One region of the Cupriavidus sp. MP-37 genome, then DNA from elsewhere that is predicted to be linked to it. Evidence: predicted binding sites of a transcription regulator. Region 1 holds the regulator's gene; each other region holds the start of a gene.
The links. The regulator FNR, encoded in region 1, switches genes on or off when oxygen is low (the NO sensors DNR and NnrR bind a similar motif). The targets are predictions, from matches to a motif close to TTGATNNNNATCAA.

Region 1 (4,243 bases):
GGCGAGACCTCGGAGGAAACCCTTTACGAGGTCCGCCGCAAAATCTATCCCCGCTCAGTGAAGGGCGCGTTCTCCAGCTGGCGGGTGTGGTTGGTGATCCTGACCCAGCTGATCTACTACGGCACGCCCTGGCTCCAGTGGAATGGACGCCAGGCCGTGCTGTTTGACCTTGGCGAGCGCAAGTTCTATATCTTCGGGCTGGTGCTGTGGCCGCAGGATGTCATCTACCTGGCCGTGCTGCTAGTGATCTCCGCACTGGCGCTGTTCCTGTTCACGGCGATCGCGGGGCGGCTGTTCTGCGGCTACGCCTGCCCGCAAACGGTCTACACCGAGATCTTCATGTGGATCGAGCGGCGGGTCGAAGGCGACCGCATCGCCCGCATCCGCCTCGACGGGGATCCGTGGAGCCTGCGCAAATTCCGCATCAAGGCCACCAAGCACCTTCTGTGGGTGCTGATCGCACTCTGGACCGGCTTTACGTTCATCGGCTACTTTGCGCCGATCCGCGAACTGGGTGGCGAGGTGCTGGCGCTGTCGCTGGGCCCGTGGCAGGCGTTCTGGATGCTGTTCTATGCGTTTGCCACGTGGGGCAACGCCGGCTTCATGCGCGAGCAGGTGTGCAAGTACATGTGCCCCTACGCGCGTTTCCAGAGCGTGATGGTGGACCGCGACACCTATGTCGTGACCTATGACGTCGGCCGCGGCGAGCCGCGCGGCAGCCGCTCGCGCAAGACCGATCATCACCAGGCCGGGCTGGGCGATTGCGTCAACTGCAGCATCTGCGTGCAGGTGTGCCCGACCGGCATCGACATCCGCGATGGCCTGCAGTATGAGTGCATCGGCTGCGGCGCCTGCATCGACGCCTGCAACCAGGTCATGGACAAGATGGACTACCCGCGCGGGCTGATCCGGTACACCTCGGAAAACGCAATGCGCAAGGGCCTGTCCGCCGCGGCATCGCGCAAGCGCCTGCTGCGTCCGCGCGTCATCATCTACTCGGTGATCTGGGTGGCGCTGCTGGCTGGCTTCATGGCGTCGATCATGCTGCGCACGCCGCTGAAGGTAGACATCATCCGCGATCGCGGTGCGCTGGGCCGCGAGGTGGAAGGGCGCTGGATCGAGAACGTCTATCGGCTGCAACTGATCAACACCACGGAAGCGCCGATGCAGATCCGCGTGCGCGCCGACAGCGATGAACTGAAGGACCTGACGGTCGAATACGACAAGCAGGCCGAAGCGCTGGCGCCGACGTCCAACCGGCTGCTGCCGATCCGCATCCGCGTTCCCATCGAGGCCGCCAGGCAAGGCACGCACAAGATCAACGTAACGGTAACGAGCGAAGGCACGGAGCAGGGGCATGCCGAAATCCGGCAATCCACCAGCTTTATCGTGCCGCGCGATTTGTGAAGCTAGGCGACACTGGCGTAGTCGCCAGGAACAAGGGGGCAAGATGAATCAGCAAGGCAATCCGTGGTGGAAAGAACCGTGGCCGTGGCTGCTGATGGCCGGTCCGCTGGTGGCCATGGTGGCGTGCGGCGTGACGATCTGGCTGGCGTCGACGCACCCCGACATGCCGGTGCAGGGCGCGACGCGGCATGGCCTGGTGGTGGAGAAGGTGGAGGCGGTGCCGCCCAAGGCCGCGGCAGCGAGGCAGCCATGAGGTTGCGCTGGCTGATGTGGGTGCTGTGGCCGGGCTTCCTGATGGCGGGCCTGGCAACCGCGACGGTTTTTTCCGTCGTCGATCCGGGCGACCTGAAATTCTTCGGCCATCCGATCGAATCGTCGCGCGAGTCGGTCTATACCGTCGGCTTCCTGCTGGCGTGGGCGTTCTGTGCGTTGTCCAGCGGGCTGACGCTATACACCATGCCGACGCGGCTGGCCGATACCGACGAGCTGGAATAGGCAAGAAACGGGAAAGGGCCCACCGCGTTGCCGGCGCCGCTGGCGGCGCGGCAACGCCGCGGTGGGTCAGCAGGTGCGGCTGTAGAGTTGCTTGATGCCGTCGATGTCTATCAGCTTGACATGCCTTTGGCGGATCTGGATCAGCCCGGCCTCGGCAAAGCGCGAGAACAGCCGGCTGACGGTCTCGAGCTTGAGCCCGAGGTAGCTGCCGATCTCTTCGCGGCTCATGCGCATCACGAACTCGGAGGCCGAATAACCGCGCGCGGACAGCCGTTCCGACAGGTTGATCAGGAAGGCGGCCAGGCGTTCCTCGGCGCGCATCGAGCCGAGCGTGACCAGCATCAGCTGGTCGTGCGTGATTTCCTTGCCCATCAAGCGCAGGAACTGCTGCTGCAGCGAAGGCAGGTCGGCCGACAGCGATTGCAGCTCGTTCATGCGGACCACGCATACCTCGGTATCTTCGAGCGCGGTCGCATCGGACGCATGCTGCATCTCGCCCAGGCCGTCGAGGCCGACGATTTCACCGGGCAGGTGGAACCCGGTAATCTGCGAGCGTCCGTCTTCGGTGGTGACATGCGTCTTCAGGGTACCGAAGCGGATGGCGTAGACCGCAGTGAGCGGGTCGCCCATGCGGTAGAGGGTTTCCCCCTTGTGCACGCGGATGCGTTCCTGCACCAGCGTGTCGATCTTGGCGAGGTCTTGCTGCGACATGCCAACCGGAAGGCACAGCTGTCCCATCGCACAGGTGGAGCAGCGGGGCGACATCTCGGTAACGGGGATGGAAGTGAGCAATTGGAACCTGCTAGAAATGGCAGCGGGGCACGATAAGGACATTTTACCGTGCGATGTGATCCGGCAGGGAGACAGAATTGACATTTGGAGTATTGATCAGCGTTTTCCTGCTCGCTCTGCTGGGCGGGGTGCACTGCGCCGCCATGTGCGGCGGGGTGGCGCTGGCGGTGGAGCAGCGGCGCGGCACGGTAGCGTCGATCAGCCTGGTGCGCAGCCGCACCGCCTGGCTTGCCGAGCTGTTGGTGATGCACTTTGGCAGGATCACCACCTATATGCTGCTCGGTGCCGCGCTGGGCGCCGCCGGCGCCACGGCCTGGAAACAGGATTACCTGCCGGTGCAGCGCTGGCTCTTCGGGGCAGGCAGCCTGATGCTGTTGTGGTCGGGCTGGCGCTTGCTGCGCGGCAGTACCTTTACCGTGAACTGGCTGGAGCGGCTGGCGGCGCGTGCCAGCACTGCGGTGGCCGGCCGACTCGGCGGCCTGGCCCGCGCGATGCCGGCTTTCGTGCGGGCGCGCGGCGGGTTGGCCCGGCGTTATGGCGTCGGCGTGGCCTGGGGGCTGGTGCCGTGCGGCATGGTCTACGGCGCACTGACGCTGGCGCTGCTGGCGGGCAATGCGGGCTCGGGCGCGCTGGTGATGGGCGTGTTCGGGCTTGGCACGCTGCCCAACCTGCTGGTGCTGTCGGGCCTGTCGGGCTATCTCAGGCTGTGGTCGCGACGACCGGGCGTGCGCCTGGGCGCTGGCCTTGCCGTGATGGTATTCGGCGGGCTTGGCGTTGCGCGAGCGGTGCTGCTGCCACATTCGCTGGCGCAACAGGGCTTTTGCCTGGTGTTTTGATGCCGCACGGGGCTTGCTGTGGCGTTGGCACCCCGCGCAAGCAGGATGATGGTTGCAGGCGGAGGCGGGAATGCCATACAATCGCCAGCATTGCGGTATCGCGCGGAGTCAGACAGGCTGCGGTAAGCAGCGGCGAACAGCGCCTGGTGGCCTTCGTATCCGAAGGTACGCTCGGGACGCGGGAAGCGGAAGGCTTTCGATGAGCGCCAGTCCCCGCGGTCCATCCGGTTCAAAAGATCTGGTTCAAAAGTCCGGTTGGCGCTGCGGCGTGGTAGATGCCGGCCTTGCTCCCGATACCCGTATTTTCTTGCGTCCGAGGCGTTCAGTTCGCCGACTGCGATGTCCGTTTGTGCGGACGGGCGACGCAAGAGGTCCGCTGGCCGGTCCATGACGGCATGCGGACGATCTCCTGCCGGAACGACCCGGCAACTCGATGCAAAGAAAGGGAAGTGCACGGCTTGGGTACGTCAGGTATCCGGCTCGCTGCGCAATGAGATGGCGGTGGCTTTGGCACCGCTGTATCCAAAATCTCCGGTGCCCCGGATCCGTCCGGGAGCAGGTGCAAAGACAGGCTGCACACCATCAACATGAATACCCAAGAGGCGAAGATCGTCCTCGAGACGGCGCTGATCTGCGCGCAGGAACCGTTGCGCGTCAACGATCTGCGCCGCCTGTTTGACGATGACGTCGGCGCAGACACCATCCGCGTGCTG
Region 2 (4,243 bases), on a different replicon from region 1:
TACGTGCGCGACGACCACGTGCTCGACCACGACCTGCCGCCCTGGGTGCCGGTGCCGCCCATCGCCGAGATCCAGGTGGCGCTGCAAGAGGCCGTGGCGCGCGTGACCGGGCTGTCCGGCAACGAGATGAAGACGCGCATGCGCACCGGCACGGTGGTGTCGACCGACGACCGCAACTGGGAGCTGAAGTCCAAGTCGCTGTATGCGCGCTTCAACCAGTCGCGCGCGATCGCCATCGACATGGAGAGCGCGGCGGTGGCCGCCAACGGCTTCCGCCTGCGCGTGCCGTATGGCACGCTGCTGTGCGTCTCGGACAAGCCGCTGCATGGCGAGCTCAAGCTGCGCGGCATGGCCAACGCGTTCTATCGCCAGCGCGTCAGCCAGCACATGACAATCGGGCTGGAGGCGATCCGCATCCTGCGCGAGAACGGCGTCGAGCAACTGCATTCGCGCAAGCTGCGCAGCTTTGACGAGCCGGCGTTCCGGTAGCGTCCGCCGCTTACCTCTGCAATGCAAAAGGCCGGCGCCCGATGGGCGCCGGCCTTTTGCATTGCGTGGCGGGATCAGAACCGATACCCCACCCCGAAGCTGAACAGCCACGGATTCAGGCTGACCTTGGAGACCTTGACGTCGCCCGCCTTGACGTCGCTCGACAGCCAGATCTTCTTGATGTCGGCGTTCAGGAACCAGTTCCTGGTCAGCTTGTAGTCCATGCCGATCTGCAGCGCCGGGCCCACGCTCCAGCCATCCAGCTGCAGTGTGTTGTTGGCGATGTTCTCGCCCCAGATGCGGGTGAAGTTCAGGCCCGCGCCGATATACGGGCGGAAAGTGCCGTTGGGAATGAGGTGGTACTGCATCAGCAGCGTCGGCGGCAGGTGCTTGAAGGTGCCGATCTTGTTGCCGTCGAGATAGACGTTCTGCTTCTGCGGCACCGTCAGCACCAGTTCGGCGGCGAAGTTCGGCGTGAAGAAGTAGGTGACGTCGAGTTCGGGGATCCACTTGTTGTTGACCGTGATGCGGTCCGACCGGCCGACGCCGCCGACAGGATCGGAGCTGCGGGCCATGTCGAGGTAGGTGCCGCGCAGCCGCACCATCCAGTTGCCCTGGGCGTCATCCGCGGCGGCCGCGGGCGTGGCGAAGGCGCCGAGCATGGCGCAGGCGGCGATGGCCGAACAGGCGGCGGTGCGACGAGACAGTGTTTTCGACAGTGTTTTCATGAGGTCTGCTTGGTTTGTTATCGAGCCGCGCCTAGTGTGGCGAAGCCGGCCGGAGGGGGCCTTGACACAAACCAAGCGGAACCAAATGGTGCGCGCGGCGTCGCGAGGGCACGACAGCGTCGCCACGCGCGGTGCGGCTTCGGACGTCGCTTCTAACCACATGCGAAATGATTCGTAGCGCGGCCTGATCCTGCCGCTTACGCTGTGCGAAAGATCCGAGCACGCGCAACGCGTGTCACCGGATCGGCACCAGGCATGTCGTGGGCGTCCGCAAGGGCGTCTTTCCGGGTGTGCCCCGTGGGGGCGGGGCACACCGGTTTTCTTGCGATACGCCAGGCGTCAGGCCTCGGCGGCCGCGCCGGCCGGTGCGATCGACCCGGTCTGGACCGTGGCGCCGAATCCCGCCTGCAGGTGCCGGTTCACGCCCGACAGCACCGCGCGCAGCGACGCCGTGACGAGGTTGGCGTCGATGCCCGCGCCGAACCCGGTCGGCGAATCGCCCACGCGGACTTCCACGTAGCAAGCTGCGCGCGCATCGGCGCCGGCGGTCAGCGCGTGCTCGTGGTAGTCCATCACGCGTACCGGCAGGTCCAGCGCATCGATGAAGGCGTCGATGGGACCGTTGCCGCGGCCGCGCACGCTGCAGGGCTGGCCGTCGCGCTCGATCTGCACCGTGATCAGGGTGGCGCCGGTACTGTCCGTGGCCAGCTGGTGCGAGACATAGCGCAGCGGCGTTTCGCGCGCCAGGTACTCGCGCTGGAACAGCCCATAAAGGTCGTCGGCGCTCGCTTCCAGCCCGCTGTCGTCGGTCATGGCCTGCACCGCGCGGCTGAACTCGATCTGCAGGCGGCGCGGCAGGTAGAGGCCATGCACCTGTTCCAGCAGGTACGCCATGCCGCCCTTGCCCGACTGGCTGTTGACGCGGATCACCGCGTCGTAGCTGCGGCCCAGGTCGGCCGGGTCGATCGGCAGGTAGGGCACTTCCCAGATGCCGTCCGGCTGCTGCTGCGCAAAGCCCTTGCGGATCGCATCCTGGTGCGAGCCCGAGAACGCGGTGAACACCAGGTCGCCCACATACGGATGGCGCGGGTGCACCGGCAGCTGGTTGCAGTGCTCCACGCACTGGCGCACCGAATCGATGTCGGAGAAGTCCAGCTGCGGCGCCACGCCCTGCGTATAGAGGTTCAGCGCCAGTGTCACCAGGTCGACGTTGCCGGTGCGTTCGCCGTTGCCGAACAGGCAGCCCTCGACGCGGTCGGCGCCCGCCATCAGCGCCAGCTCGGCGGCCGCCACCGCGGTGCCGCGGTCGTTGTGCGGGTGCACCGACAGCGCGATGTGCTCGCGCCGCGCGAGGCGGCGGTGCATCCATTCGATCTGGTCGGCGAACACGTTGGGCGTGCTGCATTCCACCGTGGTCGGCAGGTTCAGGATCATCGGGCGGCCCGGTCCGGCCTGCCACGCGGCCGACACCGCGTCGCTCACTTCCAGCGAGAAATCGAGCTCGGCCAGGCTGAAGGTCTCGGGCGAATACTCGTAGGTCCAGGCGGTCTCGGGCATGGCATCGGTCAGCGCCTTGATCAGGCGCGTGCCCGATACCGCGACCTCCTTGATCTCGTCGCGCGAGGCATTGAAGACGATGCGGCGCCAGGCCGGTGCGATCGGGTTGTACAGGTGCACGGTGGCGCGTGCCGCGCCGCGCACGGATTCGACAGTACGGCGGATCAGGTCTTCACGCGACTGCGTCAGCACGACGATGGTGACGTCGTCGGGAATGCGCCGTTCTTCGATCAGCATGCGCACGAAGTCGAAGTCGGTCTGCGAGGCGGCGGGGAACGCCACTTCGATTTCCTTCAGGCCGATCTTCACCAGCTGTTCGAAGAAGCGCAGCTTGCGCGCCGGGTTCATCGGCTCGATCAGGGCCTGGTTGCCGTCGCGCAGGTCGGTGCTCATCCAGCGCGGCGCGCGCGTGATGGTGCGGCCAGGCCAGCTGCGCTCAGGGATGTCGACGGTGGCGGCGGGGCGGTACTTGGTGGCGGGATTGCCGAGCATACGGGGTCTCCTTCCTCGCAAGGGAAGATGAAAGATGGAAAAACGGGAAAAGGGTGGCGCAAGGCTGCCGAACTGCCACGGGGCCCTAGGCCCGGCAACCGATCGGTAGGCTTAGCAGTAGCGAGGAAGCGCGCAGGGCGCGGCCCGATGCCAGGGCAGCCAGCACGCGTGCGCGGGCAGCGATGCGGGACGCATCGGCAGCCTGGCCGGGGGTGCTGGTGTAACGGTTCATCGTGGCGAATGAGAGCGGGCGGCGCCGCTCGGGGAGAGTGCGCACGCGGCGCAAGTCCATAGGAACGGGCAAGGTTAGTCGACAAGTCCCGACCCGGTCAAGCGTTTGCACCCGTGCCTGGCTGCGCGGCGCCCCATCGTGGCCCGATCAGGGGATCGGCGGGAGCAGGTTGCGCCAAAAGGTTGGGACGCAGCTGCCGCTCGCGCTTGGCGGACCCATTTTCCTCGGCCGTATGGCGATGTACGGCAGCGATGTCCTGCGCTGAATGGATGACTTGCGGCGATGTTCTGTGCGCTGCACCTCAGTCCTCTGGCTGGTATTGCGCGGGGCACTTTGTGCCTACGCTGATAGCGCGGGAAAAACACGACTGGGGGGAACATCATGAAACTAAGAATGTGGGCATCCTGGCTGGCGGGCTCGGCCGCGGCCTTGTTGCTGGCGGCATGCGGCGGCGGCGGCGGTGGCAGCGGCGCGCCCGCCGCGCCGGCATCGGGCGGCGGCACCACGCCGCTGACCTATACAACGAAGATGAGCGTGACCTCGGGCGAAGTGGGGGTCGGCCGCACGCTGACCATCAGCGCGGTCGCCGTCGACAGCAACGGCGTCGACGTATCGGGCAACACCACCTTCGACTGGACCAGCACCGACAGCACCGTCGCCACCGTCGCGCCGGGCGCGGGCACGCCGGGCAGCGCCGTGGTCAAGGGCGTTGCCGCGGGCACGACCACCGTGCAGGTGGTCGCCA
Region 3 (4,243 bases), 1.1 Mb from region 1:
AGTCCCCGCCCGCGACGGCCCCCGCGGCCTGAGCACGGCGCACGCCAATAACCCGGCCTGCTGCTCGCACCACGCGGTGCCGCGCGGGCCGGCCACGAGAGACAAACCATGACGACCCACCCCACCACTGACTCCCGTACCCGTGCCATTCGCGGCCGCGTGCTGCATTTCCTGCGCGACCCGCAATTCCATGAGGACGCGTATCAGTATTGGGACGACGGGGTGCTGATCGTCACCGACGGGCGCATCGCCGCCGCCGGCGACTACGCGCAGCTGGCGGCGCGCATCCCGGCCGGCGCCGAGGTCGTCGACCACCGCGGCAAGCTGATCGTGCCCGGCTTTATCGACACCCACGTGCACTTCCCGCAGACCGATATGATCGCGTCGCCGTCGCCGGGCCTGCTGCACTGGCTCGACACCTACACCTTCCCCGAAGAGCGCCGCTTCGCCGATCCCGACTACGCGCGCGGCGTGGCCGGCTTCTTCACCGAGGAACTGCTGCGCAACGGCACCACCAGCGCGGTGGTCTGGAGCACGGTGCACAAGGCCTCGGCCGACGCGCTCTTCGCCGAAAGCGAGGCGCGCAACCTGCGCATGGTCACCGGCAAGGTGATGATGGACCGCAACTGTCCCGAATTCCTGCGCGACACCGCCGAAAGCGGCGCCCGGGATTCGGCCGACCTGCTGTCGCGCTGGCATAACAAGGGACGCCTGTCGTACGCGATCACGCCGCGCTTCGCCCCGACCTCGACCGAGGCGCAGCTGGCCGCCTGCGGCGAGCTGGCGCGCGCCTATCCGGACGCCTTTATCCAGACCCACGTGGCGGAGAACCGCGACGAGGTCAAATGGGTGGCCGAGCTGTTCCCGGACGCGCGCAGCTACCTCGACGTCTACGACCGCTACGGCCTGCTGCGCCCGGGCGCAATGTACGGCCACGCCATCTACCTGGACCAGGACGACCGCCGCCGGCTGGCCGACAGCGGCGCCGCGGTGGCGCACTGCCCGACTTCCAACCTGTTCCTGGGCAGCGGCTTCTATGACTTCCACCAGTCCGATGCCAACCGCCTGAACGTGACGCTGGCCACCGACGTGGGCGGCGGCACCTCGTTCTCGATGTTGCGCACCATGAACGCCGCACACAAGGTGGCGCGCATGGGCGGCTACTACCTGACCGCGCTGCGCATGTTCTACCTGGCTACCCGCGCCGCGGCGGAGGCGCTGGGCTGGACCGGCCGCGTCGGCAGCTTCAGCGAAGGCTGCGAGGCCGACTTCATCGTGCTCGATCCGAAGGCCACGCCGCTGATCGCACGTCGCAGCAACCGCTCGGAAACGCTGGAAGAAGAGCTGTTCGCCTTTGCCATGCTGGGCGACGACCGCGTCATCGACAGCGTCTACGTGATGGGCGAGGCGGCAAGCGTCCCGGCCGTCTGATCCGCCACACGCCTTCACCCCGTTGCCCGCCGCGCTGCGGCGGGCACTTCCCTTACCGCTTCCGCCATCCCACCGGCTTGACGACCGTCAAGACTGCCCTCGACAAAGCCTTCTAACCTTGCGGTTCCGCCGCGGCCCGTCTGTCTTGCCGCGCACCCATACCCATCGACCGCAATCAGAAGGTTCTGCATGACCGCCTCTCACACCGCAGATTCCCCCGCCGCGCATGCCGCCCCGCCGGCCCGCGCGCGCCCCCAGGCCCCGCATGACGCGCCCCTGCCTGAACCGATCGCAGCGGATGCGCCGCTGCCCTCGCGCAAGATCATCCGCGGCTGGCTGATCCCGCTCGGCCAGCGCAGCACGCCGCGCGCGCTGATGCTGTTCGCCTTCGATTACCTGCTGTTCGGCGCCGTGCTGGCCGGCGTGGTGCTGGCGCCGCACTGGGCCGCCAAGCTGGCGCTGGGCGTGCTGGCGGGGCTGGTGATCGCACGCCTGTTTATCATCGGCCACGACGCCTGCCACCAGAGCCTGACCCCGCGCCGCGGCCTGAACAAGTGGCTGGGCCGGCTGACCTTCCTGCCGTCGCTGACGCCGTACAGCCTGTGGGAAGTCGGCCACAACGTGGTCCACCATGGCTACACCAACCTGAAGGGCTTCGACTTCGTCTGGGCGCCCTATTCGCTCGAAGAATTCAACGCGTTGCCGCGCTGGCGCCGCGTGATGGAGCGCATCTACCGCACCGGCTTCGGGCCGGGGCTGTATTACCTGGTCGAGATCTGGTGGTGCAAGCTGTTCTTCCCCAACAAGCGCCAGATGGCCACGCGCCGTCCGATCTTTACCGGCGACTGCGTGCTGGTGGCCGCGTTCGGGCTGGCATGGATCGGCGCGCTGGCGGCGCTGGCGCTGGCCACGCAGCAGTCCGTGTGGATGCTGATCGGCGCCGGCTTCGTGCTGCCCTTCCTGGTGTGGAACGTCACCGTCGGCTTCGTGCTGTACGTGCACCACACCCACACCAGTGTCGCCTGGTACGACACCAAGACGATGTGGGCCCGGGCCCAGCCGTTCGTCTCGACCACCGTGCACCTGCGCTTCCGCCACGGCATCGGCGCGGCGCTGCACCACATCATGGAACACACCGCGCACCACGTCGACATGAGCGTGCCGCTGTATCGCCTCAAGCGCGCGCAGGCACTGCTGGAACACGCGCTGCCGGGCCGCATCATCATCGAGAACTTCTCGTGGCGCTGGTATTTCGACACCGCGCGCCGCTGCAAGCTCTACGACTTCAAGGCGCTGTGCTGGACCGATTTCCGCGGCCGCCAGACCAGCGACAACGCGCCGGTACCGGCCTGATCGCGGTGCCGACCGCGGCGGTGGTGGACGATCCACCGCCGCCGCGGTTATAATCGCCGCTTCCATTGGGGAGTAGCCGCCCTGCTCTCACCGCGCCGCGCTATGCGGACTCCGGGGGACAGGGGCGTACGTCAACAGACTTGACCGCTTGCGGTTATGGCGTGCGCAGCTCCGGACCCGCCTGGCCTGCTGGCCCAGGCAGCGTCCCTGCCTGGCGAGACCGATGACCATCCCTTTCTGGCCGGGCCGGGAAAGGGTTGCGTCATTGGCATCTCGCGATGCATTGCGGCCCGGTTACCCCACAAGACCAATATGGAAGCCTTCCTCGTCTCCACAGGCATCGTCGCCCTCGCAGAAATGGGCGACAAGACGCAATTGCTGTCGCTGGTACTGGCCGCGCGCTACCGCAAGCCGGTGCCCATCATCCTCGGCATCCTGATCGCCACGCTGTTCAACCACGGCTTTGCCGGCGCGCTCGGCGGCTGGATCACGCACGTGGTCGGCGAGAGCCTGCTGCGCTGGATCCTGGGCCTCGGCTTTATCGCGATGGCCGCATGGATGCTGATCCCCGACAAGCTCGACGACGCCGAGCAGGCGCGGCCCGTCAAGGGCTTTATCGGCATCCTCGGCACCACGCTGGTCGCCTTCTTCTTTGCCGAGATGGGGGACAAGACCCAGATTGCCACGGTGGCGCTGGCGGCGCGCTTCAGTGATGCCGTGCTGGCGGTGGTCATGGGCACGACCTTCGGCATGATGATCGCCAATGCGCCGGCTGTCTTGCTGGGCGACAGGTTTGCCAACAAGATGCCGATCGGGCTGGTGCACAAGATTGCGGCGGGGATTTTTCTGGTGTTGGGGGGGTTGGTGTTGGTGAAGGTTGGGGGGTGATTTGGTTGGTGGTCGCTTTTGGTGACATGCTGTCGGCTGTTGAACCGCTTGGTTCCGCCCTGCTGGGCGGGTCACTTTTTGTCCGAGCGACAAAAAGTAACCAAAAAGCGCGTTTACTGCCCTGCGGGCGGCATGTCTTATCGTAGTGTGCGCTGGGTTCTCGTACGGGGCTACGCTTCCTCACAAAGCTGGACTGCCTGCCGCAGGGGTGCACCACGGTGGCAGGGGCGTTGAAGTGTTGGTTGAACGAGCCCAGAGCGCGGAGTGGCCCCTGCTGCCGGCCCTGTCGTAGGAACGCCTACGGCTGCGCCGCGCGCCGGCAGCATCGCAGGCCAAGGGCACTGGCACGGAACGCATCGCTGCACTCGCTTGACTACCGAACGTGCCCATTGCCACTGGTTTTCTCCCCTCTCCCGCTTGCGGGAGAGGGGCGGGGGAGAGGGCCGGCGCATCGACGAAGTCCAGCGTCCGAACCCATGCACGCCCCGACGTCGCTACGCTCGCTTGGCGCTGACGGGCGATGGGCTTGGCTGGCGAGCGAAATCGCACAACCATTTGGCTGCGCTGCGTG
Region 4 (4,243 bases), on a different replicon from region 1:
CCGCGCCGGGGCCGCCATGCGGCCCGGCGTCCATCCCCTTCCGGAGACCCGTTTATGAATCACCCCTGGCTCAAGCTGGGTGGCCGCCGCCTGCTGCCGATCGTGCAGGGCGGCATGGGCATCGGCATCTCGGCCCACCGGCTGGCCGGCGCGGTCGCGCGCGAGAACGGTGTCGGCACCATCGCCAGCATCGACCTGCGCCACCACCACCCCGACCTGATGGCGCGCACCCGCGGCAGCCGCGGCAGCCTTCGCAAGCCCGCCATCGAAGCCGCCAACCTCGAGGCGCTGGACCGCGAGATCCGCGCCGCACGCACCGCGTCGGAGGGCCGCGGCCTGATCGCCGTCAACGTGATGAAGGCCGTCGGCTCGCACGCGGCGCTGGTGCGGCAAGCGTGCGAAAGCGGCGCCGATGCCATCGTCATGGGCGCCGGGCTGCCGCTGGACCTGCCCGAACTGACCGCCGGCCATCCCAAGGTGGCGCTGATCCCGATCCTGTCCGAGGCACGCGGCATCGGCCTGGTGCTGCGCCGCTGGATGAAGAAGGGCCGGCTGCCCGACGCCATCGTGGTCGAACACCCGGCGCACGCCGGCGGCCACCTCGGCGCGGCCACCATCCAGGACTTGGCCGAGCCGCGCTTTTCGTTTTCGCGCGTGCTGAGCGAATGCCGCGAACTGTTCGCGCAGCTGGGACTGGCCTGGGACAGCATCCCGCTGATCCTGGCCGGCGGCGTCGACAGCCACGCCAAGGTGCGCCACTGGCTGGGCCAAGGCGCCGCCGCGGTGCAGCTGGGCACGGCCTTCGCGGTGACCGAGGAATGCGATGCCCATCCCGCCTTCAAGCAAGTGCTGGCCACCGCGCGGCCGGAAACGCTGCGCGAATTCACCAGCGTGGCCGGCCTGCCCGCGCGCGCGGTGCTGACACCGTGGCTGCAGCGCTACCTGTCGAGCGAAGCGCGCCTGCAGCGCCGCGCGCGCGTGCGCGAATGCCTGGAAGGATTCGATTGCCTGCAGGCATGCGGACTGCGCGACGGCATTGCGCGCATCGGCCAGTTCTGCATCGACCTGAAGCTGGCGCAGGCCGTGCGCGGCGACGTGGAACGCGGCCTGTTCTTCCGCGGCCGCGGCGCACTGCCGTTTGGAGAGGCCATTCGGCCGGTGGCGGAGCTGATCCACTATCTGCTGACGGGGGAGAAGCCGGCGGGGTTGGCAGCGGCGGCCCGCTGACCATCATGGCCTCGAGCCCTGCAACTCCCGCTTGTGTACTCCCTCTCCCGCTTGCGGGAGAGGGCTGGGGTGAGGGCCGGTGCTTCCACGAAGTGACGCGCGTCACTATTGCCAGCGCCCGCCCTCACCCCCGCCCCTCTCCCGCAAGCGGGAGAGGGGAGCAAACCCGCAGCAGGCAGACTTTGTCAGAAGCCTGAGCGTGGCGGCAGTCCACCGCCCTTCCTCATCCGCCGCATGCAGCGCAGCGCCGCCAGCAACTGCCAGCCCAACCACGCATTGGCAATCGCCAGCAGCACTCCACCGACGCGCGCCAGCAGCACCGGTGCCAGCGGCAGCGCCAACAACACCGCGTAGGCCGCCAGCAACAGCCACGCCTGCGCCCGCTGCCGGCCCGGCGCGATGATGGCCTGCATGGCCGGCACGCGTGCCCGTGGCGGCAGCAGCCGGCGCAGGTGCAGCCAGACCAGGAACGGCACGATCTTGCCCAGCATCGCCGTTACCGGCAGCACGCCCACGCCGACCAGCGCCATGGTGCCGGCCCACCACGCCAGCGGCAGCGCCACTTCGGGCAGCACCACCGCCACCACCCCCAGCACCGCCGCGCCCAGCATGCTGGCGCATGCGACCGGCCACAACCGCCACAGCGGATCGTGGCGTCGCCGTGCGCGCAGTGAGCCGGCCAGCCCGCATGCTCCCAATACCGCCACGAACGACAGCCACACCACCAGCGCCGCCTGCGCCAGCACCGGCTGGTCCGGCCACAGCAGCAGCGCGGTGCCGGACAACGCCAGCGGCACCCAGTGCCCCAGCGGCAGCCAGCGCGCCATGGCCGCCGGCATGCGCGGCGTCTGCCAGAACATCGGCAGCACCGTGGCCGCGACGCCGCTGACCAGCGCGGCCAGCCAGCCGCCCAGCGCCCACGCCACGTGCAGGCCAAGCACCTGCGCCACCGGCACGCGCCACAGCCCGCCGAAGCTGCCCGCCAGCGCGATCCCGGCCAGCACCGCTACCATCAGCGGCGCGCCGATGCCGGCCAGCGTGCGCGTGGTGGCGTCCACCGCGGCCACGCGCCGGCCCGCGGCGAGCAGCACCGCGCCCACCAGCAGCAGGACCGCGCCCAGCGCGGCGGCGGCCCGCATGGCCACCGGTTCGCCGCCCAGCAAGCCGAAGCCGAGCGCGGCCGCGAGCGCCGCACCGGTCGCGGCCATGAACGGCGCCAGCCGTCCGGCGCCGGGCACATCCACGCCGGCCACCACTGGCATCATCTGGAACAGCGCCCCGACCATCACCGGCAGCAGCATGCCCAGCGCCAGCGCATGCACCGCCGCCAACGCCAGCGGCGCAAAGCGGTCGGGCAGGCCCGCGGCCGGCCCCGCTGCCAGCAGCAGCCCCGCGGCCGCGCCCAGCCACGGCGCCGGCATCAGGCAACCGAACACCAGCGCAGGCCGCGGCGCGCGCGCGTAGTCGAGATCCGCGCCTTTCATGCGCGCGCCGTGGCGTGACGGTGGTGACGCATGCGTGCGCCGCTCGTGGTGGACATGGCCATCGCTCCTTTCTCAGCCGTTCTGACAAAAGGCCCGATGCTAGGCCGCCGCGCCGCGCAGGGATTTGACCAGCGCCAAGTGCGACGGCAAGTGCGACGGCAACTGCGGCGCGACCACAAATATCACGGTGTGATGAAACACGCCCTGGCACCACATGCAATGGCGCCGATGCGCCGCTGCCCGCACATACGCGTAGCAAAGCCGGGTTTCCTTGATCTTGCGCAGGGAGCCTGCCCTGTCGCGCGGGGAAAATCGCTTCCGACCCCTGCGTGACCCTGTTGCCATGGCCGTCGGGCCGCTGCCCGGCTCCCGCGACAGGCCCGCGACAGGTCCCCCTGGTAGCCCCCGATACCGCCATGCCCGATACCGATCCTCCTGCCGCCCCTGCCACGGCGGCGTCCGCGTTGCCCGCGCTGCGCCACCGTCTTTCCACGCGCATCATCTCGCTGTCGCTGGCCGTGCTGCTGGTGGTGCTGGGGATGATCTCCGGCACGCTCTGGCTGTCCTGGAAGCTGGAAGGCGCCGGCGCGGCCATCAACGATGCCGGCAGCCTGCGCATGCGCGCCAACCGCGTGGCGATCGAGCTGGCGCTGGCGCACGCGGGCCGCGCCAATGACCTGGGCACCCACATGCAGGCGCTGGACGCGACGCTGGCGCTGCTGAAGAAGGGCGACGCGGCGCGGCCGCTGTTCCTGCCGGACGAGCCCGCCATCCACACGCAACTGGACCGCGTCACCCATGACTGGCAACAACGGCTGCGGCCGCTGGCGGTGGCCGGCGCGTCGCCTGCCGCGTACATCGCCGCGCTGCCGGGTTTTGTCGCCCAGGCCGACCGCCTGGTCGGCATGATCGAACGCAACAGCGCGCGCAAGACCGACCTGCTGCGCCTGTCGCAAACCGCGCTGGCGCTGATGGCCTGCATCGGCACGGTGGCCGTGATCTACCTGCTCTACCTGTGGATCATCCTGCCGGTGCTGCGCCTGCAGGACGGCTTGCGGCGCATGGCCGGGCGGGAATTCTCGCTGCGCCTGCCGGTGGAAAGCCGCGATGAGTTCGGCTCGCTCAGCGAGGGCTTCAACCGCATGGCGGGCGAGCTGCAGGGCCTGTACCACGACCTCGAAGCGCGCGTGGCGCAGAAGACCGCCGAGCTGGAGCGCCACAACCGCGACCTGGAAACGCTGTACGAGATGGCCGCCTTCCTGAACCAGGCCGCCGACGCCGAGGCCATGGCGCAAGGCTTCCTGGCGCGGGTGATGCGCCAGTTCGACGCCGACGGCGGCAGCGTGCGCGTGCTCGACAGCCGCCACGGCCGGATGCACCTGCTGGCGGCCGCCGGCCTGCCCGCGGCGCTGGCCGAGGCCGACTCCTGCGCGTCGGCCAGCGGCTGCCATTGCGGCGATGCCACGCGCGCGCCGGTGATCGCCATCGTCGACCTGCGCGGCGCGCATGCGGGCGCGGCCGACGAGACGCCG

Region 2: a site for FNR is predicted at 1,279-1,292, ahead of LIN44_RS23560 (OmpW family protein). Genes of this name have one in related genera too.
Region 3: a site for FNR is predicted at 1,509-1,522, ahead of LIN44_RS13170 (fatty acid desaturase). Genes of this name have one in related genera too.
Region 4: a site for FNR is predicted at 2,836-2,849, ahead of LIN44_RS24920 (type IV pili methyl-accepting chemotaxis transducer N-terminal domain-containing protein). Genes of this name have one in related genera too.

The regions. Positions count from the first base shown of each region.
Region 1 covers NZ_CP085344.1:1,716,681-1,720,923, forward strand. The annotation lists gene ccoG (cytochrome c oxidase accessory protein CcoG) at 1-1,407, shown strand, start outside; gene LIN44_RS08055 (FixH family protein) at 1,451-1,660, shown strand; gene LIN44_RS08060 (hypothetical protein) at 1,657-1,902, shown strand; gene fnr (fumarate/nitrate reduction transcriptional regulator Fnr) at 1,969-2,694, opposite strand; gene LIN44_RS08070 (sulfite exporter TauE/SafE family protein) at 2,772-3,530, shown strand; gene scpB (SMC-Scp complex subunit ScpB) at 4,118-4,243, shown strand, end outside.
Region 2 covers NZ_CP085345.1:1,588,859-1,593,101, reverse strand. The annotation lists gene LIN44_RS23565 (AMP nucleosidase) at 1-489, shown strand, start outside; gene LIN44_RS23560 (OmpW family protein) at 564-1,217, opposite strand; gene leuA (2-isopropylmalate synthase) at 1,557-3,266, opposite strand; gene LIN44_RS23550 (hypothetical protein) at 3,880-4,243, shown strand, end outside.
Region 3 covers NZ_CP085344.1:2,851,313-2,855,555, forward strand. The annotation lists gene LIN44_RS13160 (adenosine deaminase) at 1-32, shown strand, start outside; gene guaD (guanine deaminase) at 109-1,431, shown strand; gene LIN44_RS13170 (fatty acid desaturase) at 1,621-2,784, shown strand; yybP-ykoY riboswitch at 2,834-3,068, shown strand; gene LIN44_RS13175 (TMEM165/GDT1 family protein) at 3,097-3,672, shown strand.
Region 4 covers NZ_CP085345.1:1,888,046-1,892,288, reverse strand. The annotation lists gene LIN44_RS24930 (nitronate monooxygenase family protein) at 55-1,227, shown strand; gene LIN44_RS24925 (hypothetical protein) at 1,413-2,711, opposite strand; gene LIN44_RS24920 (type IV pili methyl-accepting chemotaxis transducer N-terminal domain-containing protein) at 3,128-4,243, shown strand, end outside.